DNA from 2 places in the Thiovibrio frasassiensis genome. Region 1 is predicted to be linked to the other one. Evidence: riboswitches for the same ligand, from Rfam matches in the RefSeq annotation. Region 1 holds a riboswitch; the other holds the start of a gene.
The links. Region 1 has a riboswitch for cobalamin ahead of OLX77_RS11105 (sirohydrochlorin cobaltochelatase). Riboswitches for the same ligand answer to the same signal wherever they lie in the genome.
Positions count from the first base shown of each region.

Region 2: linked by a shared signal. The riboswitch ahead of OLX77_RS13025 (TonB-dependent receptor plug domain-containing protein) and the one ahead of OLX77_RS11105 (sirohydrochlorin cobaltochelatase) in region 1 are both predicted to bind cobalamin.

Region 1 is NZ_JAPHEH010000001.1:2,363,038-2,374,349, forward strand. Features, by position in the region: gene OLX77_RS11100 (hypothetical protein) at 9-983, shown strand; cobalamin riboswitch at 1,053-1,254, shown strand; gene OLX77_RS11105 (sirohydrochlorin cobaltochelatase) at 1,364-2,353, shown strand; gene OLX77_RS11110 (FecCD family ABC transporter permease) at 2,360-3,391, shown strand; gene OLX77_RS11115 (ABC transporter ATP-binding protein) at 3,388-4,179, shown strand; gene OLX77_RS11120 (ABC transporter substrate-binding protein) at 4,184-5,155, shown strand; gene OLX77_RS11125 (cobyrinic acid a,c-diamide synthase CobB) at 5,145-6,533, shown strand; gene OLX77_RS11130 (precorrin-8X methylmutase) at 6,530-7,168, shown strand; gene cbiD (cobalt-precorrin-5B (C(1))-methyltransferase CbiD) at 7,175-8,383, shown strand; gene cbiE (precorrin-6y C5,15-methyltransferase (decarboxylating) subunit CbiE) at 8,456-9,694, shown strand; gene cobI (precorrin-2 C(20)-methyltransferase) at 9,691-10,416, shown strand; gene cobM (precorrin-4 C(11)-methyltransferase) at 10,413-11,192, shown strand; gene OLX77_RS11155 (cobalt-precorrin 5A hydrolase) at 11,196-11,312, shown strand, end outside.
Region 2 is NZ_JAPHEH010000001.1:2,786,942-2,798,253, forward strand. Features, by position in the region: gene OLX77_RS13000 (FAD-dependent oxidoreductase) at 1-1,706, opposite strand, end outside; gene OLX77_RS13005 (hypothetical protein) at 2,131-2,586, opposite strand; gene OLX77_RS13010 (DUF4198 domain-containing protein) at 2,664-3,452, opposite strand; gene OLX77_RS13015 (TonB-dependent receptor plug domain-containing protein) at 3,477-5,468, opposite strand; gene OLX77_RS13020 (energy transducer TonB) at 5,509-6,348, opposite strand; cobalamin riboswitch at 6,629-6,813, shown strand; gene OLX77_RS13025 (TonB-dependent receptor plug domain-containing protein) at 6,967-8,883, shown strand; gene OLX77_RS13030 (ABC transporter substrate-binding protein) at 8,894-9,790, shown strand; gene OLX77_RS13035 (ArsR/SmtB family transcription factor) at 9,883-10,263, shown strand; gene OLX77_RS13040 (SO_0444 family Cu/Zn efflux transporter) at 10,268-11,312, shown strand, end outside.

The DNA.
Region 1 (11,312 bases):
TTTTTTTTATGGTGCTGGATCTTCATTTTATCACCTCGCTTTGGGCCCATCTCATCTGGCCGCTGACGAAGATCCTCTTTTGGATGTCCGTGGGTTTGATCGCCGCGAATTTCATCGAGGCCCTCAACTGGACGCACCGCTTGGCCTCCCTGACCCGACCCCTGGTGCGTTTGGGCAGACTTTCCCCCGTCTCCGGGGCCAGCTTTTCCATGGCTTTTTTCTCCGGGGTAACGGCAAATACCATGTTGGCCGAGGCCTTTGATAAGGGCCAGCTGAGCAAAAAAGAGCTGGTACTTGCCAACCTTTTTAACGGTCTGCCCCGTTTTTTTCTCCATCTCCCTACGGTTTTTTTCCTGACCGCACCGCTGATAAAAATGGCTGCCCTGCTGTACCTGGCCCTGACTTTTGCCGCGGCAATGCTGCAAACCGTTGTGGTGGTTATCGGTGGCAGGATCTTGCTCCCCCCCCTGCAGGGAGAGCTGGGAGAGGTAGCCCCCCTGGTCCGCGAGAAAATCGACTGGCACCAGGCCCTGAAAAAAAGCGTGCAGCGATTTCGTAAGCGGATCAAGGGGCTCATCTATTTTACCGTGCCCGTGTACATCCTCTTCTTCTACCTGGGTAAACACGGGGTGTTTGACTGGCTGGAGCAAGTATTTGCCACCAAGGTCTGGTTTCTTGCTTGGCTCCAGCCGCAAAGCCTTGGCATTGTCATGGCCCATGTCACCGTGGAGTTTTCCGCTGGTCTGGCGGCGGCCGGAGCCCTGCTGGCAGCGAAAAGCCTCAGCTATAAAGAGGTGGTTCTTGCTCTCCTGGTCGGCAATATCCTCTCCACCCCGATTCGGGCGGTGCGGCACCAATTCCCTTACTATGTCGGCATCTTTTCCCCGAAGCTTGCCCTTGAGCTTGTAGGGGTGAGTCAGGTCTTGCGGTTGGCCTCGGTGATCGCTGTTGGCCTGGGATATTATTTTCTGCCGCTTGGCTGAGGGTGGAACGAGGAATTACTCTGGAGTTGGAGGGAAATTGCCGGTTTTTAAGTTTTCAACTTAGTTGTACACGTGTTGTGTCAATAAGGCGCCCATTGGGCTTAAAAGGGAATCCCGTGCAAATCGGGAACGGTCCCGCCACTGTAATTTCCTCCTGCTTCCACCGGGAAGCGGGAAAGTCGGTTCTCAGGCCACTGTCCTCTGTCATGGGGCGGGAAGGCGAACCGGTTTTGGGAAAAGTCAGGAAACCTGCCTCGTTGATTGTTTTGCTGCCGCCTTCGAGGAAAGGTTTCCGGCCTTGCGCGAAAATTACCACAGCAGGGGGATGCCGTCTTTTTTTGAAGGAAATGTATTAACCTTTTGAAAGATGGAGAAAAAAGATGCGTTTGCAAAGAATGGTGCACAATGGTGTTGCGTTGCTGGTCGCCCTGTTTTTGGTGCTTGGCGCCACGGCTGTCCAGGCTTCCCAGGCTGCCAAGGCTGAGAAAAAAACGGCGGTGGTGCTGGCGGTGTTCGGCACCAGCCATGAAAGCGGGCTGGACGGCATCCTCAACATCCGGGAGCAGATCCAGAAAGAGCTGCCCGGGATCCCGGTCCGCTTGGCCTTTACCTCGAACATCATCCGGAGGATCTGGCAGGAGCGGCGTCAAGACCCAACTTATGCGGCTCAGCATCTAGAAGTGCCGGGGGAAGTCCTTAATGTCAAAGGGCCGTTGGCCACCATCGCCGACTTGCAGGACGAAGGCTATGGCTATATCGTGGTGCAACCGACCCATATCTCAAGCAGCGAGGAGTTTGCCGATCTGGCCGGTTATGTCGCGGGATTGAACAGCATTAAGACCGTGAAGAAGCGGAACATGCCCTTTAAAAAGATCCTCCTTGGACGTCCTGCCCTGGGAACCTTCGGCATTGAGCACGAGTATCGCCACGACATCGAAAAGATGGCGGCTGTTGTGGCCCCGGATGTGGAGCTGGCCAGAAAAGCCGGGCGGGCGTTGGTTTATTTCGCCCATGGCAACGAGCATTATTCCACCGGGGCCTATATGGAGTTCGAACAGGTGATGCGCCAGCGCTATCCCGGGGTGCGCATCTATGTTACCATGGTTGAGGGTTTTCCGGACAACGCTGTCCTTTTCGCGGAACTGAAGGCGGATAAAACGAAAAAGGTGCTGCTCAAACCCTTCATGACCGTGGCCGGCGACCATGCCAAGAATGATATGGCCGGTTCGGAGCCGGATTCCCTGAAAAGCCTGCTTGAGGGTCGCGGCATCGATGTGGCCGCCTCCCTCACCGGCTTGGGTGAGTCCGATACCTTTGCCGCCATCTTTGCCCAGCATATCAAGGATGCCATGACCGATGAAGGGATATAAAAACCAATGACCCGCAGTGGATACCAAATATGGCTGCTCAGCCTCTCTTTGGCGGCAGCCACTCTTGGCGCCATCATCTATGCCACCGGCATGGGGCATATCGCTGTGCCCGGTGGGGATATTGTCCGGGTGATTGCGGCTCGGCTCACCGCCAATCCCGCGCTGCTTGGCGGGATGGATCCGGTGTTTCCCTTTGTGGTTTTCGAGGTGCGGCTGCCGAGAATTCTCACCGCCACCCTGGTCGGGGGAGGCCTGGCCATGAGCGGCGTCATCTACCAGGGTATCCTGCTGAATCCGCTGGCGGACCCGTATACCCTCGGGGTTTCCTCCGGCGCGGCCTTCGGCGCGGCCCTGGCTTTGTTGGCCAACCTGAGCATGATGGGTCATTTTTCCGTGCCTCTTTTTGCCTTTGTCGGTGCGGCCATAACCCTGCTGGTGGTCCTTTATCTTTCCAGCTTCAACGGGCAGATCTCGGCCAACACCCTGATTCTTTCCGGCGTCATTGTCGGGGCCATTCTGGCGGCCGGGATCAGCTTTTTAAAATATCTGGCGGACGAGCAGGTGGCGGTGATTATCTTTTGGCTCATGGGCAGCTTCGCCTCCCGCACCTGGCTGGATGTGTGGGTGGTGGCGGGGGCGGTGCTCTGCGGTCTGGTTCTGTCCCTGTATTACGCCAGGGATCTCAATATCCTCAGTCTGGGCAGCAGGTCGGCGGATACCTTGGGGGTAGAGAGCACCAGGGTGCGCTGGATTCTGCTCCTGGGGGCCTCCCTGGTGACTGCGGTCTGTGTTTCGGTTTCCGGGATCATCGGTTTTATCGGCCTCATTGTCCCGCACCTGATGCGTTTTCTGGTGGGGCCGGATAACCGGAAGCTGCTGCCGGTTTCCATCCTGGCCGGCGCCTTGCTTCTTCTAGTGGCCGATACCGTGACCCGTGCGGTCCTGCCGGTGGAGGTGCCAATCGGTGTGCTCACCGCCCTGATCGGCGGCCCGTTTTTTTGCGTGATCTTCCGCAGACGGCAAAGGAGGGCGGCATGACACCGGACAACGGTTTTGCCCTGTCCGGGGTCAGTTTTTCCTACGGTACGACTCCGGCCCTGGTCGGTCTGGATATCACTCTTAAGCCGGGCAGGTTCTACGGCATTGTCGGCCCCAACGGCTGCGGCAAGACCACCTTCCTCGATCTGCTCACCGGCGGCAAGAGCCCCGACCGGGGAAGGGTCAGCTTTATGGATCGGCCGGTGGCTGCGTACCGCCGCCGCGATCTGGCCCGGCTTGTTGCCCTGGTCCCCCAGGATTTTGGCATCGATTTTGCCTTTACCGTGCAGGAGGTGGTGCTCATGGGACGCCATCCGCATATCGGCCGTTTCGCCTCCCCGGCAGTGGAAGATTGGCGCCAGGTTGAGGCGGCCATGGCGGCCATCGGCATCAGCCATTTTAAGGACCGTTTTGTCAATGAGCTTTCCGGCGGGGAAAAACAGCGGGTCGTCGTGGCCCGGGCCCTGGCCCAGCAGACCCCGTATCTGCTTTTCGACGAGGCGACCTCCAGCCTGGATGTGCGCTACACCATGCAGATCTTCAACGTGGCGCGCAACCTGGTCAAAGAAGAAGGGCGAACGGTGATCGCGGTGATCCACAACCTGAACCTGGCTGCGGCTTACTGCGACGAGATTATCTTCATGCAGGGTGGCAAGGTTGCGGCCTGCGGCCCCACCGAAACGGTACTGGAAGCGGCTCTGATCAAAAAGGTTTTCGGGGTGGAGAGCAGGGTGGGGTTTGACCAGTTCAGTAATACCCAACAGATTTCTTTTCGCTACTGGAGTTAACATTGTGCCTGCAATAACGATGCGTCTGCTTTTTCTTGTTCTTGTCGCTCTGCTGGCAGGTTTCAACCCACCCGCCAGTGCTGGTACAGTTCCCGCTACCTTTCGGGACAGCGAAGGCAAGACGGTTACGGTCAGTAAACCATATACCCGAATCATCTCGCTTTACCCGGCCCATACCGAGAATCTGGTCAGCCTGGGGCTTGACAGAGAGATCATCGGCATTGAAGGCGCGGATGAAGATCTGCCCCAGCTCAAAGACAAAAAGCATTTCAGCTACCGGGAAGATGCGGAGAAAATCATCGGGGCTAGGCCCGACCTGGTGCTGGTCCGGCCGATGATCGAACGCACCGCGCCGCAGCTGCTGGCCACCCTGCGTCGGGCCGGGATCACAGTGGTTTCCCTCCAGCCCAACACGGTGGAGGAGATCTTCGATTATTGGCGTGCCCTTGGGGTGCTCACCGGCAAAACGCGCCAGGCCGAGGAGATGGTTGCCACCTTTCAGACGGAGCTTGCGGCAATCCGCAGGATCATAAGCAAGGTGCCGGAAAAGAAGCGAACCAAGGTCTATTTTGAGGCGATCCACACCAAGATGAAGACCTTTGCCCAGGAAAGCATTGCCAGCTATGCGCTGCAACAGGCCGGGGGCATTAACGTGGCCGCGGATGCCAGCCAGGTTCGGGAAACCAATATCGCTGCCTACGGCAAGGAGCAGATCCTGGCCAAGGGTGCGGAGATCGAGGTTTTTCTCGCCCAGCTGGGACGGATGAATCCGGTGTCCATCGAGACTATCATCCAGGAACCAGGATTCCAGGCGATCAAGGCGGTGCGGAACAACCGGGTCTATCTGGTTGACGAACACCTGGTTGCCCGGCCAACCTTGCGGATCATTGAGGGCATAAAAACCATCGCTGGTCTGCTGTATCCCGAGCTGTTTCCTGGTGGGGGACAAAAAAAAGCGGCTGCCGATGGACGCTGACCGTCGCTCCGCCTTCCTGATTGCCGGCACCAGCAGCGGCTCCGGCAAGACCACCATCACCCTGGGTCTGCTGGCCGCCCTGCGCATGCTGGGGCATACGGTGCAGCCCTTCAAGTGCGGCCCGGATTTTATCGATCCGGGTCTGCATCGGCTGGCCTGCGGCCGCATTTCCCGGAATCTGGATCTGTGGATGATGGGGGCGGAACAGGTGCGGGAGACCTTCGCCGCCGGTGCTGCCGAAGCGGAGATCTCGGTGATCGAAGGGGTCATGGGCATGTTCGACGGCCAGCTTTCTTCCAGCGCCGCCCTGGCCAAAGGGCTGGGTGTGCCGGTGGTGCTGATCCTTGATGTGCGTTCTGCGGCGGAGAGCGTGGCTGCGGTGCTCAAAGGCTTTGAAACCCTCGATCCCGAGGTGGCCCCGGTGGCGGTGATCCTCAACCGGGTTGCCAGCCCCAGGCATCTTGAACTGGTGAGCGGGGCCATCCGCGCCCATTGCCGGGCCGAGATATTGGGGCATCTGCCCCAGAGCCTCGATTTTGCCATGCCCGCCCGGCATCTTGGTCTCTTTACCGGAGAGGAACAGCCCATCAGCCCCGAGGCATTGGCCAGGTTGGCCGAGACGATTCAGGCCCAGATCAACCTGGAGCGGTTACTGGAGCTGGCGGCAACCGCCACCGTGCCCGCGCTTGATCATGCCCCGGCCCGGCAAGCAAGTGTGGTGGTGCAGGCACGGATCGGGGTGGCCCGGGACAGGGCCTTTTGTTTTTATTACGAGGATAATCTCGATCTCTTGCGGGCTGCGGGCGCGGAGCTGGTTTTTTTCAGCCCCCTGGCAGACGATCAGCTGCCCGAGGGGCTGGACGGCCTCTATCTGGGCGGCGGCTACCCGGAACTGTATGCCAGGGAGCTTTCCTCCAATCTTGGGATGCGGCAGGCGGTGTATGATTGGGGTGAATCCGGCCGTCCGCTCTATGCTGAATGCGGCGGCTTCATGTATCTCACCGAAGGAATTGCCGGAGATGATGTTGGCGTCTTGCCCATGGTTGGGGTATTTCCGGTGACGGCTCGGATGCAGAAAAAACGGGCCAGCCTTGGCTACCGTGAGGTCCGGCTCGAACAGGATTGTTTTTTCGGCCCGGCCGGCAGCCTGTTTCGGGGCCATGAGTTCCATTACTCGGTAATCGACGAGATGCCTGTGCAGATCGAACGCATCTATGCGGTGAACCGCGGTGTTCACCGCATAGACAGCCGTGAAGGGTATCGTTATAACAATGTCTTGGGCGGCTATCTGCATCTTCACTTCGGCTTCAACCCGCGGATGGCAGTGGAATTTGTCCGGGCCTGCCGACCTGGCAGCCCCTTGGGAGAGGAACAATGAAGAGCACCATCATGCAGATTCGACCCGAGGAGATCGAGGCGGAAAGCTTTCGGATCATCGCCGAGGAGCTTGGCCCCAATGATTTTGAGCCGAGGACCTTTCAGGTGGTGCAGCGGGTGATCCATGCCACCGGAGACTTCTCCTTTGCCGAATCCCTGATCTTCCATCCCCAGGCCATCGACGCCGGCATTGCCGCGATCCGGGCGGGACGCAACATCCTGACCGACGTCAACATGGGCGCGGCCGGGGTGAGCAAGGGGTTGCTGGCGCATTGGGGAGGCAAGGTGATTTGCAGGGTGGCGGAGATGGAAGTGACTCGGCTTGCCAAAGAGCGGGGTCTGACCCGTTCCGAGGTCGCCATAGAGCAAGGATTGCTGGAAAATGTCGGTATCGTTTCGGTGGGCAACGCACCCACCGCCCTGTTGAAAGTTATGGAGTGCTGGCAGAAGATGGATAAGTCCCTTCGCCCGGGCTTGGTGGTCGGAGTGCCGGTGGGCTTTGTCAATGCCGCCGAATCCAAGGAGCTGTTGAGCGAAAAGAATTATCCCTTTATCACCTGCCGGGGGAGAAAGGGCGGCACTCCGGTGGCCGTGGCCATCGTCAACGCCCTGATCCGCCTGGCAAAAGAGGCATAGAGTCCCATGGGACGCAGACTGCGAAGCGGATATACCACCGGTGCCTGTGCGGCTGCGGCGGCTAAGGCGGCGGTTCTGTTGCTTCTTGGCCGCCGCCGGCCCGAGAGGGTGGAAATTCCCTTTCCCGATGGCAGTCGTTATGCCTTTGTCGTGCATCATTGCCAAGTCAAGGCCGGTCTTGCCCGGGCCTCGATACTCAAGGATGCCGGGGATGATCCGGATGTGACCAACGGGGCGGAGATCGTGGCCACGGTTTCTTTTTTTCCGGAAGGAGCCTCCTGCAAAAGTTCCCTCCCCTCCGGCGGGGAAGGGTTAGGAAAAGGGGGAAACAGCGATGAACCAGGCAGGTTGCTAGTTCACCCGCCCCCCAACCCCCTCCCATCGAGGGAGGGGGAGCTGAACTGTGTTCGGCTGGAGCAGACCTCTATTTTCCTTAGCGGCGGAGCGGGGGTTGGCAGGGTCACCAAGCGAGGTCTTGCGGTAACGGTTGGGGAACCGGCGATCAACCCGGTACCGCGCCGGATGATACTGGCTGCGGTTCTCGAAGGGTTGGGCAAGGAGCCGGGGAAGAAACTTCTGGTGGAGATTTCCGTGGTCAAGGGAGAAGAGCTGGCGGAGAAAACCCTGAACCATCGGTTGGGCATAGTGGGCGGTCTTTCCATCCTCGGCACCACCGGCATTGTCCACCCCGTTTCCGCCGAAGCCTGGACCGCAACGATCGAGGCCTCTCTGGCCGTGGCCAAGGAGGGTGGACTCACGGAGGTGGTGCTTTCCACCGGCCGCACCTCGGAAAAGGGGGTGCAGACCATGCTCACCCTGCCGGAGGAGGCGTATGCCATGATGGGAGATTACCTGGAATTTTCCCTGCTGGCCGCGGCCCGACGGGGTTTTACAAAGATCCATCTGGCCGGGATGTGGGCCAAGATCATGAAGGCGGCATTGCAGACCCCCCAGACCCATGTCCGACACGGCGCGCTGGAGGTTCAGGACGGCTTGGCGCTTCTCGCTCAGCTGGGGGCGGAACCGCCTTTGCTTGAGAGTCTCAGAGAGGTCAATACCGCCAGGGAGATCCATGAAAGGCTGGTGGAAGCAGGGAGAGACGATTTGATCCGAGGGGTCTGCGAAGCGGCGCAACGCTATGCCCAAAAGGTTTCCGGGCTTCCGGTGCGGGTCTATCTGGTGAACAGCCACACCCGGGTGGAGTTGCATGTTTAGGAGCCGTTCCGTGCATACCTGTAGATGCTTAATCGTTTTCATACGGCTCCTTATGCCGTTGGGGCAGACCAGATGAAGAGTCAATTGTCACAACGGCCTAGGTTGATTCTAATCGGCGTCGGTTGCCAGGGGCTGAGCGGTGAACAGACATCGGTATTGTCTCGCTGCGGACTCATTGTCGGCGATCCCCGCCATCTGGTTCAGGTGGCGGAGATGACGGCGGAGAAACTGGTCATCTCCCCCTTGGCTTCGGCCCTGGAAGGAATCCGCTTGGGGCTGGACAGCGGGGATGTCGGGGTATTGGCCAGCGGCGACCCCTTGTTTTTCGGGATCGGTCGCAGGCTGCTCAAGGAATTCGGCTCGGATCAACTGCTCATTCTTCCGGCCCTCTCCACCATGCAGGAGGCGTGTGGTCGGTTTCATCTCCCCTGGGACGACATGCAGATGGTCAGCCTCCACGGGAGGAAAACCCTGCATTCCCCCGGCCTGCTGCTGGAACGGGAGAAGACTTTTGTTTTTACCGATGGGCACAACACCCCAGCCCATTTGGCCAAAGAGCTTATTGATTATCTGGAATTGATTGAGGAGCAACCCCTGTTGCACGGGTGCCGGATGTATGTTGCCGAAAATCTCGGCACTGCCGAGGAGCGTCTTTTTTCCGGCACCCCGGCAGAGACGGCGGCGGAGCAGTTTGCTGCGCTGAATGTGCTGATCGTGACCCGGCCGCCTCTTGCTGCAGCGGAATTTTTGGCTTTCGGTCTTACCGAAGAGGAGATTGCCCACAGCCGGGGCCTGATCACCAAGGATGAGGTGCGGGCCGTAACCCTGCATGCCCTCAGGCTGCCGAGCACCGGGGTGCTCTGGGACCTCGGTGCCGGCAGCGGTTCCATCTCCGTGGCCGCTGCCCGTCTGCAGCCGGGCTTGACGGTCTTTGCCGTGGACCAGCATCCCGAGGCCTTTGCTAATGTGCAGCGCAATATCCGGGACTTCGGCTGCTACAACATCATCCCCGTTCAGGGTGAGGCATCGGCCGTTGTAAGCACCTTGCCGGACCCGGACCGGGTCTTTATCGGCGGCAGCGGTGGCAAATTGGCGGAGATCATCGGCCAGGCTGCCCAGCGGTTGCCTTGCGGGGGCAGGATGGTGGTGAACGGGGTGATCCTCAAAACCGTGGCCGAGGCCCCGCCATGCATGGCGGCACACGGCTTGAAGGTTGCCTTGACCAAGGTACAGATTGAACGAACGACTTTTCCGGAGAGTAACCCGGCAAAGGTTTTAAATCCCATAACCGTTATGACAGGAAGCAAATGAAGGGAACATTATATGTAGTCGGGGTGGGCCCGGGCGATCCGGAGCTGATGACCCTCAAGGCGGTTCGGATTTTGGAGCGTTGCACGGTGTGGCTCGCGCCGGCGGCGAAAAAGGACGGAGAAAGTACGGCCTTGGGGATCGCAGAAGGGGTGGTGAATCGGGGCGACAAGGAGATCGTCACCCACCATTTTCCCATGAAAAAGATCCGCATGGGGAAACGCCCGGATCCCGAGGTGAAAAAGGCCTGGGATGCGGCAGCGGCCCAGATCGTCGGCCATCTGCAGGCGGGCCGGGATGTGGCCTTTCCCACCCTCGGCGATCCGGCCATTTACAGCACCGGCTTCTATGTCTGCGAAACCCTTTTTGCGCTGGCTCCGGACCTGCCGGTGGTGATCATTCCGGGCGTCTCCGCCATCGGCGCTTCCGCGGCGGCGGCGGGCCAACCCCTCTGCCTTGGGGATGACCGACTGGTGGTCATTCCGGCCACCTTTGAAAATGGCCGCCTGCGGGAGATCCTGGAGCAGTTCGATTCGGTGGTTCTCATGAAGGTGCACCGGGTGATGGACCGGCTGGTGCCTCTGTTAAAAGAGATGGATCTCCTCGACAAGGCGGTGCTGGTCGAGCGCTCGAGCCAGTCCGGCCAGCGGATCAGGCGCGATCTGACCACCGCCCTCCATGAGCAGCCCCACTACTTTTCCACCATCATTGTGAGAAAATCATGAGTCCGGCCAACGAGCGCTTCCCGGTCTTTTTCGTGGGGGCCGGACCCGGCGATCCGGAACTGATAACGGTCAAGGGACAACGGTTGCTGCGGGAGGCGGATTGCATCGTCTATACCGGCAGTCTGGTGCCGGAGGCTCTTCTTGTCGGGGTAAAGGCGGAGGTGCATAATTCTGCCGGCCTGAATCTGGACGAGGTTATGGCACTGGTGATCTCCGCGCAACAGAACGGGAAAAGGGTGGTTCGCCTCCATACCGGCGACCCCTCGATCTATGGGGCCATCAATGAGCAGATCGCCCGTCTGCTTGCGGCCAAGATCTCCTTTCAGGTGGTCCCCGGCGTGAGTTCCACCGTGGCCACCGCCGCAGCCCTGGCCACCGAACTGACCTTGCCCGAGGTCTCGCAGACCGTGATCATCACCCGGAGGGCAGGGCGGACCCCGGTGCCGGAGCAGGAGTCCCTCGCCTCCCTGGCAAGTCATCAGGCCACCATGCTGATCCTGCTCAGTATCGGCATGATCAAAGAGGTTGTTGCTGATCTGCTCAGCGGCGGTTACCCGCAGGATACCCCGGTGGCCGTGGTCGAAAAGGTGAGCTGGCCGGAGGAGCGGGTTCTCCGCGGGACCCTTGCGACCATTGCGGCCCAGGTAACGGAAGCGGGGATCACCAAGACCGCGATCATCGCGGTGGGCAAGGTCCTGGCCAGTGCCCCGCCCCCGGCGCTTTCCAAGCTCTATGACCGTCATTTCAGTCACGGTTATCGGGATGCGGCTCAATAAGATATGAAGATCGGGATTCTCGCCATAACCGCCGGCGGCAAGAGGCTGGCCGCTGACTTGGCGGCCATAATGGAGGGCGCTCTGCTGGTGCAGGAGGAGGGGGTGGCGCAGACCCTTGCC
Region 2 (11,312 bases), 420 kb from region 1:
TGCGGTTCGTGCATGTGCACCCAGGAGCATTGATCCCGGATATTGGCCATCTCGAACAGGGCCCGGTTCAAACCCGCATCCCGCAGGGTCGCCTGAAAAAGCGGCTCGTGGGTCCGGGGGGTGCAGGCGGAGACCACGATCCGGTTGAGGTTATGTTTTTTGATGATCTCCACCAGATGCTGCTGGGTATCCTGGGAACAGGAATAGAGGTTGTCGGTGGCATAGACCACCCCGGGCAGCTCCCTGGCGTAATCGCGCACCGCCCGGACATCCACGACCCCGGCGATATTGATCCCGCAATGGCAGACAAAGACCCCGATGCGGGGTTCCTCGCCTGCGATATCGCGCTCCGGCGGAAACTCGGCCCTGGTCATCTCGCTGCCGCGTGCCAAAGCCAATTGCCCGGAACACAGCGCTGCGGCCCCGCCCGCCTGGGTCACCGAATCGGGGATATCCTTGGGTCCCTGGAAGGCGCCGATCACCTGGACACCGGGACGGCTGGTGGCCAGAGGCGTGTAGGTGCCGGTTTGCGCGAAGTGATAGCGGTTCAGGTCGATGCCGGCCGCCCGCCCGAGCTGCTCGGCATCGTCCGGCGCCTCCAGCCCCTGGGAGAGGACGACCAGATCGAATTTTTCGCCATGATGCTTGCCGTCCTCGGTGGACCAGTTGAGCAGCAAGCCGCCGTCGAAGACATCCTCCACCTTGGGCGGCCGCGCATAGATCACCCGGAAGTTGCCTTCGGCAATGGCCCGCTCCCTGGCCGCATCGAACCCCTTGCCGTGGGTGCGGACGTCCATGTAGAAGAGGGTGATCTCGCAGTGCGGATCGTGTTCGCGGGCCAGGGTTGCCTGCTTGATCGCGTACATGCAGCAGACCGAGGAGCAGTAGTTGTTGCCGCACATCTCATCGCGGGAGCCGATGCACTGCAAGAAAGCGATCTTACGGGGATGCTTTTCGTCCGAGGGCCGGACGATCTCGCCGCCGGTGGGGCCGGAGGCGCACATCAGCCGCTCGTGCTCGAAGGCAGTGAGCACATCGGCAAACCTCCCCCAGCCGTAGCGGCCGAGCACCTCCTCGCTCACCCGCCCGAAGCCCGGGGCCAAAATCACCGCGCCCACCGGGATCTCCAGAACCTCTTCCCGTTGGTCGAAACGGATGGCCCCGGCCTGACAGACAGAGGCGCAGAGGCCGCAGGTCTCGTAATTGAGCTTGAGGCAGGATTTGGGGTCGATGTGGTAGCTGGTGGGTACGGCCTGGGCGTAATCGATGTGGGCCGCGTTGGTGCTGGCCAGATTCTCGTTGTATTCGTCGCCGATCTGCTTGAGGCAATAGAGGGTGCATTGGCCGCAGCCGGTGCAGATCTCCTCGTCGATATAGCGGGGCTGCTTGCGGATCTTGGCCGTGAAACGGCCGGACTCTCCCTCAAGGGCGATGAGTTCCGACAGGGTCAGGATGACGATGTTGGGGTCCCGCCCCGCCTCCACCAGTTTGGGGGCCAGGATGCAGAGCGAGCAGTCGTTGGTGGGAAAGGTCTTGTCCAGCCGGGCCATGACCCCGCCGATGGCGCCGCTTTTCTCGACAAGATAGACCTTGAGGCCGAGTTCGGTGAGATCGAGGGCGGCCTGTACCCCGGCCACCCCGCCGCCCACCACCATGACCGAACCGACCGTCTGCAGACCAGACGGATGGGCTTCGGATGCGTGCATAGTTCCTCCTTCACTGTACGTTGCCGGAAAAAACATTCCGGAAATGCCGCGGCCCTCTGCAACCGGCCACGGACAACGCCAGCGAACACGGAGGGAACTACCCGTGTTGACGCCTTGGACCGTGCAGCCGGCAGGAGGAGCCGCAATATCGTCCAGCCCGAACCGGGCCGGCCGGCTTACGCCGGGGTATTGCTCATGTATGCTGCACGATACGGGTCACAAAAATTCTCCTCAGGTGATGGCACGATTGGCTGGATTGCAGAAATTAGCGGGCGGGGCGGGCAAAGTCAAATCGAATGTTTCGACGAGGGAACGGCCATTGGATCATGTTTTTCGATGGAGCAAATCCGCGGCCTCGATCTGCTCTTTTTACGGGCACCTTGTTTTTTTACCAATGATCGGGAAACAACTGCTGGCTGCGATGCTATGCGCCCCCCCTCTTCTCCTTTCGCTTGCCGAGCAACACCCAAAGGCTGAAGGCAAAGAGCAGGATACTCATACCGACAAAACCCTTGGTGTATTGCGCCACCAGAGGTTTGTCGAAGGAGGCCATATAGAGGCTTTCCGCGACCCGGACGGTGACGGCGGCGCCATGGGCGCCGTGCTCCGCCTCGCCGACCACCGATATCCGCCACGCACCCGGCCGGTCCGGGAGAAAGGAGACGATGCCATTGCGGTCGGTCCTCCCCTTCTGGTGCGGGATGGCGTCTCCCGGCCCGAAGATCTCGTAGGCGGCGTAGCTGACCGGATCGTCCACCCCATAGAAGAGCCGGGCGCTGATGCCGCGGTTTTCCACCCGGTAATGGACGGCATGGGCGTGGGCCGGAGGCGCGGGGGCAGAGAAGAAGAACAGGACAAAAAGGGCACAGGCGAAGCGCATGCTTTTCCCTCCGGGGCAATGATTTCGCGGCGGCAGGGAGGATGGCCCGACCCGCCGCCGCGAAATCTTCTCTAGCGTTATCGGATCGTAAAGCTCAGGGTTGCCACGTAGGACTCCACATCGCACTCCTCGGGCCGGACAAAGGGCAGCGCATGCTGGGCCTTAAGGAGCCAAACCCCGGGCGATGCGATCCTAAGGCTGCCCCACCCGTTTGCATCGGTGGTAAATGGGTCGGCCGGGGTTTCCTTTTTCTCGGCAAGGGTGTGGTAGAGCGCAGCTATTTCTCCACTGTACGGTTTGCCCCTGAACAGGACCCGAACGGGAAGCATGTCCCCGACCTTGAGCCGGGCCGGGTTGGCCAGGGGGATGATCTCCAGGGGATGGCCGACCGCCTGGTCAACCGCGCCCTTCCCTGCCCCCAGCGAGACAACGCCTTTCATGGACATGGTGGACCAGGAGCATTTGACCACGTTGTCGAGCCCATTTTTACACTGCCTTTTCCCGCCGTCCACGGTCTTGGTGTAGAAACTCGCCTTCCGTTGCGCAGCAACCAGATAGGTGCCGCCCGCAAGCCCCCCTGGGGCGACAAATTCCGTCGCCGTGCTCGGCTGCAGGGCGATTTTCGCACCGGTTGCCGAGAGGAGGAAGGACTCCTCCAGATCATCGCCGCCCAGAAAATTTTCGGAGGGAAAGGTATGGCCCCAACCGAAACGGATGCGCGGTGCGTTTTTGGCTCCAGGCGCGGAATCTGCCATTTCGACCCACGGATAATGCGCCCGGGCCTCGCCTGCGCAGAGCAGAAGCATGGCCAGGAAAGCAACAAGGAAACAACGGGAGATGAACGGGGTATTGGTACGAGAATGCATGCTTTTCTCCTTCAGGTATGCGGGTTACAGGGTGAGATCGAACTTGAGCATAAGGGTTCGGCCGGTACGGAAATTCCCCTCATCCCCCTTGTCGGAGTCGAACACATTGTCCGCCTCCAGGGAGAGTTTGGCGTTTTTACGGAGTTGCTTGTAAATCTTGGCATCGACCACGGTATGGGTGTCGATCTGCGCGGTGTTGGCGGTGTCGGTGTACTGGCGCGAGCTCTGGGAGATGGTGGCGCTCATTCCCACCCCGTAATCCGCCAAGTCGTAGGCCGGGGTCAGGCTCACCTGATGCACCGGGGTATAGGGCAGAGCCTTGCCGTTTTCCCGGTTTTCCGAGTCGGTGTATGTATAGGCGAACGCCAGGGAACCGCCCCCCATCGCCCAGATCCTGCCCATAAGCTCGACCCCCTGGGTGGTGGCCTCCTCGACGTTCCGGTAAATCTGGAGGGGCAGACCGTTGTACAGGGTACCGGTATCTTCCCGGGTCACCAGTTCCTTGACCTCGTTACGAAAATAGCCGACGCTGAGCATTGCATTTTTTTCCGGCAGCCAGTGCTCGATTCCTGCCGAATAGCCGAGGGCGGTTTCCGGCTTGAGATCCGGATTGGCTTGCACGTAATAGGAGCCATGCCCGTACGGGGCGTCATAGTAAAGCTGGCGGATGGTGGGAGACTTGAAGGCCCTGCCCACCGAAGCGCGCAGGGTGGTGGCCGCGGAGAAGCGGTACATGGCGCTGAGTTTGGGATTGACCTCTTCCCCGAAAACGGAATGGTCGTCGTAGCGCACTCCCGGCACCAGGGTCATTTTCCCGCCCGGCAAGGTCAATTCATCCTGCAGGTAAAAGCTGGCGATGTCGATCTCCCGATCCACCCTGATGGTGCTGTTGTCCGCATTGTCGATTCTAAAATCGATGGACTGCCGCTGGAATTCCGCCCCGGAGGTGAGGGCATGGGTTTGGTTGGCGGTCCAGGTATATTGCCCCTCCATCTGCCGATAGGCTATGTCGCCGAATTTATGGCCGTAAGTGTTATCGAGATAGCCGTGGTCGAAATCCCAGTTGTAGGTGTAGCCCTTGAGCGAGAGAAAGTGGGCCGCACCGGGCTGCCAATCCGCCCCGGCCGACAACCGGTAACTCTGCTCCTTGCGGTCTGCCTCCTTGTCATAATCGCTCGCCTCCCCCTTGGCGAACAGGCGCAGCTGCTTGGTGGGATCGACATCCACCTTGAGCAGCACCGAATCGCGCTCCGAATCGATCCGGGACGCGCCGTTGTCCTGGGCGGATTCCCGATTGTACTGCAGCAGATAGCCGAGCTTTTCCAGCGGGCGGTCCCCGAAATATGCATAGGCCTGGGACTGATGGCGATTTTTATCCGCCGGCTCCTCCACCACCCCGTTTTTGAGCCGCTCCCTGACGGTGTACCAGCCATAGGCCGCTCCCGCCCCGACCACAGGCTCCTTGGGGGTGCGCCGGGTGATGATGTTGATCACCCCGGCCATGGCGTCGCTGCCGTAGAGGGCGGAGCCGGGCCCCTTCACCACCTCGATGCGCTCGACCATTTCCACCGGGATCTGATTGAGGCCGATGCCGTACTCCCCCATGCCGCCGCTCTGCCCCGAGCCCATCACCCTCTGGCCGTCCACCAGGATCAGGGCATAGCCGTCGTTGATGGAGAGCCCCCGCATCTTGGCATTCCAGGTATAGGTGCCGAAGGTATCGTCATGGGCGGAGACGGAGACCCCTGGGATGCTTTTCAGTATCCCCTCGATGTTCTGGGCGTTGGTTCTGTCGATCTCCTCCCGGCCGAGCACCAGGGTTTCCACCGGCGTGTCCTGCAGGGTGTGCGGGGTCTTGGTGCCGGTGACCACGATCTGATCCAGAATATGCGTGGCCGAATCCCCCCCTTCCTCCCCTGCCACGGCCTGCCCGCAGGGCAGCGCCAGGGCGACACCCCCCAGCATCGCCCCGCAGCGGACGGCAAAGCGCATGCTTCCTCTTGCCTCTTTCCCCATTCCCTTCCTCCTCTTCTGCTGATTGCAATGCCAGCCAAAATTACGACAAATTAAAGACAATATTCAGTTCGATGGTGATCGGCTCGGCAAGCAGATCCGCCGGCGGCTGCGGAAAGGGCGCGCCATCCTCCACGGCCTTGAGCGCAGCCCGGTCGAGGATCTCCTGCCCCGAACTCCTGCTGATGGTAAGGAGCTGCGCTTCTCCCGCACCGGTGAGGAGAAAGCGCACCCCGACCTTCCCTTCCAGCCCTCGTTTTCTGGCGATGAAGGGGTATTTTTTATATCGACCGATCCTCTCCCGAACGAGGCGTAGATACTGTGACAGGGTATGATCGTCAGTGCCGTGCTTTGCCGCCCCACCCCCCCCAGGAGGGTTTCCTGCAGCCACCTGCCCGTTACTCCTTGCCTCTGTGGATTGCCCCTCGCCGCCTCCCTCCATTGCCGCAACCGTCGGGATTTCCCGGGACAAGGCTTGCGCAAGGGAGTGCGCCGTGCTCTGTGCCGCCGATTCCGCTTCGGCCGCTTTGGCCTCCCCCCTCTCCTTGCGCGCCCGGGGTGAAGCCTTTCGTTCCGAAGTTTGCGGCTTTTTCTCCTGCCCTCCCGGCAGTGCGACCTCTCCGTACTCGACGGAAGACGGCGGGCCGAATAGGGTAACCTCGATGGCGCTCGCCCTTTTCGGGCTGGGGGTCGCGGCCAGCGAGAAAATGGCCGCGGCGTGCAGCAGCGAGGAGACAGAAAAGAAGAGCAGCCGGGTACTTCTCCTGTTTGCGGATGCCGTTTCGTTCCCCAAGTAAACCGGTCGGCGAAAATAACCGGACCACCACCGAGAAAGCGGGCAGAGAACCGAGACGGATGTCATTATCTCGCGCAGAAACCGCATGATTGCTCCAATTGCCAACAGGGATTGTGCCAAGGACACAACGTGCAAACGGGGTCGCCCTGTCCCACTTTTTCGGTAACACCAATTAAAATTCGGTAACACCGTAACGAGCAGGAAATCCGATTGCAAGCTAAATATTACAAATATAAAAAACGTAACACCGTGATCGCCAATTAACTCACTGTTTTCACAATAGAAAAATATCAAGAAAAAACACAAACGACTCAGGGAAGAAGTTTCCGTGCTATTTTTTCTCTTGCTCTTCCGGCTGCGCCCTATTAAATTCCCCCCTGTTTCAGGTGCTCTTAACCGAGCTTAATAGGGAACCCTGTGCGAATCAGGGACGGGCCCGCCGCTGTAACCGGGGACGAATTCCGCAACATGTCACTGTCCTCAACGGGATGGGAAGACGCGGGAGGAGGATGAACCGGGAGTCAGAAGACCTGCCTGAAAAAAACATAACAGACTGCCTCCGTGGACATGGGGCGACATGTATCTATCTTGGGAAAAATCAGGGATCCCCGGATCAATATTGTATTGGTCCGGGGATTTTTTTTGCCTGCGCGGGCAGAGAGATATCCTCGTGGCCGGGAACACAACCGAACCGAGGAGAAAAGCATGCAGAAGATCTACGTGATAACAGCCGCGCTGGTACTGGGCGCGACCATGGCGGCAAGAGCCGAGGAGACGGCGACCCGCTTGGAGGAGTTGGTAATAACCGCGACCCGTACCCCGGCGACGGTTGCCCAGGTTGGCGGCAGTTCGGTAACCGTGATAACCGCGCAGGAGATTGAAGCCAAACAGCAACTGACGGTTGAGGAGGTTCTAAAAAGCGCACCCGGCCTCAATGTTGTGGCCAACGGCGGACTGGGAACCAACACCTCGGTTTTCATCCGGGGCGCGGATGCGAAAAACACCCTGGTGCTGGTGGACGGCATCATGTTCAACGATCCCTCCGAGGCGAATCGCGGGGCAAACCTGGCAAACCTCACCACGGACAATATCGAACGCATCGAGATTGTCCGCGGCCCCATGAGTGTGCTGTTCGGCAGCAACGCCACTGCCGGGGTGATCAATATCATCACCAAGAAAGGGAAAGGACGGCCCGGCTATTATCTCGGAGGCGAAGCCGGTTCCCATGGCACCTGGAAAAGCTACGCCGGAAGCAGCGGCGCGGTGGAGCGATTCAACTATGCCTTGTCCCTCTCCCGCACCGAAGCCCAGGGTTTTTCCACGGCCGACGACAAGAATGACCGTATTCCCCATGCACATGGCACCACCTCGGAGAAAGACGGTTGGCGCAATACCACCTTTTCCGGCAAGGCAGGCTATCTGCTGACGCCGGATTGTGATATTTCCGCCCTCGCCCGCTCCATGAATTCGCGGGTGGATCTCGACAGCACGGTCAGCGGTTATCTGCAGGACAATAAGATCGGCAGCCCTCAGGAGAAGTATATCGACAGCAAGGAATTGCTCTCGAAGTTCAATGTCCATAACCGGTTCATGGATGGAGAGCTCGACGCAAACCTGTACTATCAGCACACCGGCAAAGAACGGATCATCATCAACGATTCTGGCCGCTCGCTCTATAACGGTGACAGCTCCGAGGTCGGGTGGCAAGGCACAGTGACGCCGGTTACGGCGAACACCGTTACGCTCGGCCTTTCCTATTTTGCCGAAGAGATGGATTCCTCCGGCGGTTTTATCGTTATCGACAAGCAAACGGCCACTGTGACCAGTTCCTGGCTGCAAGACCAGATTTCCCTGGGTGAGCGCGCGAATGTCGTGGTGGGGGCAAGGATAGACGACCATGACCGCTTTGGCAGCGCGGAGACCTATCGGGTTGCGCCCTCCTATCTGTTTGCGGCAACCGGCACCACGCTCAAGGGTGCGTATGGCACCGGTTTTCGCGCCCCCTCTCTTTTTGAGCTGTATGCCCCGGGGTATGGCGATTCAACTCTGGAGGCGGAGAAAAGCACGGGGTGGGATGCGGGCGTTGAGCAGGAACTGCCTGGCGAAAGGCTGACTGTCGGCATCACCTATTTTCAGGCAAGGTTTGATAATCTGATCCAATTTGACACAACCACCTGGAAATATAGCCAAGCCACGGGAGAAAGCACTACCCGGGGCGTGGAATCCTTTGCCCGCTTCAGCCCGTCGACGGCACTCGAGGTGACGCTGGCCTATACCTATACGGATACCGAGGATGCCGGGGGGGTTCGCCTGACGCGGCGGCCGCTGAGCAAGGGTTCGCTTTCCACCTCCTATCGTTTTTCCGAGAAGCTGCGCACCAATGCGGAGCTGCTCTGGGTCGGGGAGCGGGACGAAAACGGTACGGCCAAGGATAAAGACGGCAATCGGGTCTCTACCCTGGCCCCGTACACCGTGGTCAACCTGGCCGGCAGCTATGCGCTGACCGCCAGCCTGGATGTGTATGGACGCATCGACAACCTCTTTAACGAGCAATACGAAGAAGCGTGGAGCTATGCCACCCCTGGGCTTTCTTGCTATGGCGGGCTGAAGTACCATTTCTGAGGAGCCGAACATGAAGCGGATGATCCTGATTGTTTTTTTGCTCACCCTCATGCTGAGCGCAGCAGCCGTTGCCGCCTCGGAGAGGCAAAAACAGGCGGACCGGCATACTGCGCTGCCGGCCAGAGCGCAGCGCATCGTTTCCCTGGGCCCGCTCAACACCGAAAATCTCTATCTGCTCGGGGCCGGGGACCGTCTCGTCGGGGACACCAGTTACTGCGTCCGCCCGGAAGCGGCAAAGCATAAGCCGAAGATCGGCTCGGTCATGCAGGTTTCCATCGAGAAAATCATCAGCCTGCATCCCGACTTGGTGCTGGCCACCGCCTTGACCCGGCCGGAGCAGATAAACCAGCTGGAAAAGATGGGGGTGCGGATTGTCCGCTTCCGGCAGCCCGCATCCTTTGCCGAAATCTGCGGACAGTTTATCGAACTCGGAAAATTATTAGGCTTGGAAGAGCGGGCCCGGCAGATCGTCAGCCAGGCGCGGGAAGAGGTTGCCGCTCTGCAGCGCAGGCTCGTGCCTCTCCCGAAGAAAAAAGTCTTTCTCCAGGTAGGGAGCAGGCCGCTCTTTGCCTCGGTCCCAGGTTCATTTACCCACGACTTCATCGCCCTGGCCGGCGGCGTCAATATCGCCGGAGACCAACGTACCGGCACGATGCAGGTAGAAAAGGTCATCGCCGAAAATCCCGAGGTCATCATCATTGCCATCATGGGCTCGGAAACGGGCATTGCCGCGGAGGAGAAAAAAAACTGGCGGCAGATGTACGTCCTCAAGGCCGCGCAAACGGGAAGGATACATACCATTGATCCGGATCTGGTCTGTAGCCCATCGCCGGCAACCTTCACCCAGACGCTCCGGATCATTGCCACCTTGATCCACCCGGAACTCGACGGGCAAAAAGATGAGTGACGCCGCGCGGCAAGCCGCTTTGCGCACAGCTCTGCCCGACCCTCTTGAGACTTTTTGCTTGACACCCTCTGCGTACCGTTATATCTGAGTATATGCTCAGATATAAACAAGAAAACAAAGCCGCCGGCGGAGAACTCTGCCAATGCCGCATCATTCATGGGGAAAAGGTGCAGCGCGCCAAGGAGTCCCGCCTGCCCGGCGGAGAGGTGGAGCGCCTCGCCGATTTCTTCAAGGCCTTTGCCGACCCCACCCGTCTGAAAATTCTCCGGGCTCTCAGTGAAGAAGAGATGTGCGTCTGCGATCTCGCCGCCTTTCTCGGCATAAGCGAATCCGCGGTGAGCCATCAGCTGCGGATGCTCCGGCAGTTAGCGCTGGTGGCCAACCGTCGCGAGGGGGTAGTGCTTTATTATCACCTCACCGATGCGCATGTCAGCCAGCTGGTCCAAATTGCGCTTGAACATCTCAGGGAGTGAAGCCATGCACCTTCTCGTCAACATCTTCAGCGAATCCTGGCAGCTCCTGTTGGAGGCCTCAGCCTACATTCTCTTCGGCATCCTCATCGGCGGCCTGCTCAAGGTCTTTCTCTCGCCGAGCTATGTCGCCCGCCATCTGGGCCAGGGGCGTTACAGCTCGGTGCTCAAGGCGGCCCTGCTCGGCATTCCTCTGCCCTTATGCTCCTGCGGGGTTCTGCCCGCGGCGGCGGCCCTGAAACGGCAGGGAGCCAACAACGGGGCGACCACCGCCTTTCTCATCTCCACCCCGGAATCGGGCGTGGACTCCATCAGCGTCAGCTATGCCCTGCTCGACCCGATCATGACCGTGGCCCGGCCCCTGGCCGCCTTGATCTCCGCCCTCATCGCCGGCTGCATCGAAAACACCTTCAATCCGCCCCGGCCGCAATTGGCCATGGCCGCCGATCTTTCCTGCGCGGTGGACGGCTGTTGCAGCGGCATCGATTGCCCGCCCGCAGAACATGCCAATCACCACAGCTTTCCGGAAAAGATCCGGGCCGGAATGACCTATGCCTTTGGCGAACTCTGGGGAGATCTGGCGGGCTGGTTCTTTGCCGGGGTCCTGCTGGCCGGGATGATCTCGGCCCTGGTGCCCGACGACCTGATCACCACCTATCTTGGCGGGGGATTGCTCACCATGCTGCTGATGCTGGCCTTCGGCATCCCGCTCTATATCTGCGCCACCGCTTCCACCCCCATCGCCGCAGCGATGATCCTCAAGGGGGTCAGCCCCGGCGCGGCCCTGGTCTTTCTCCTGGTGGGTCCGGCCACCAACATGGCCACCCTCTCGGTGCTGGTCGGGTTGCTGGGAAAGCGCGCCACTGCAGTGTATCTCAGCTGCATCGGGATCACCGCAGTGATCTTCGGCTTGACCCTTGACTGGGTTTACGCGGCATACGGCATCTCGGCCAAGGCGGTGATCGGCCAGGCCGGGGAAATCATCCCCTATCCCCTCCAACTGGCCGCCGCCCTGCTGATTTTGGCCCTGTCAATACGACCTCTGGTTGCGA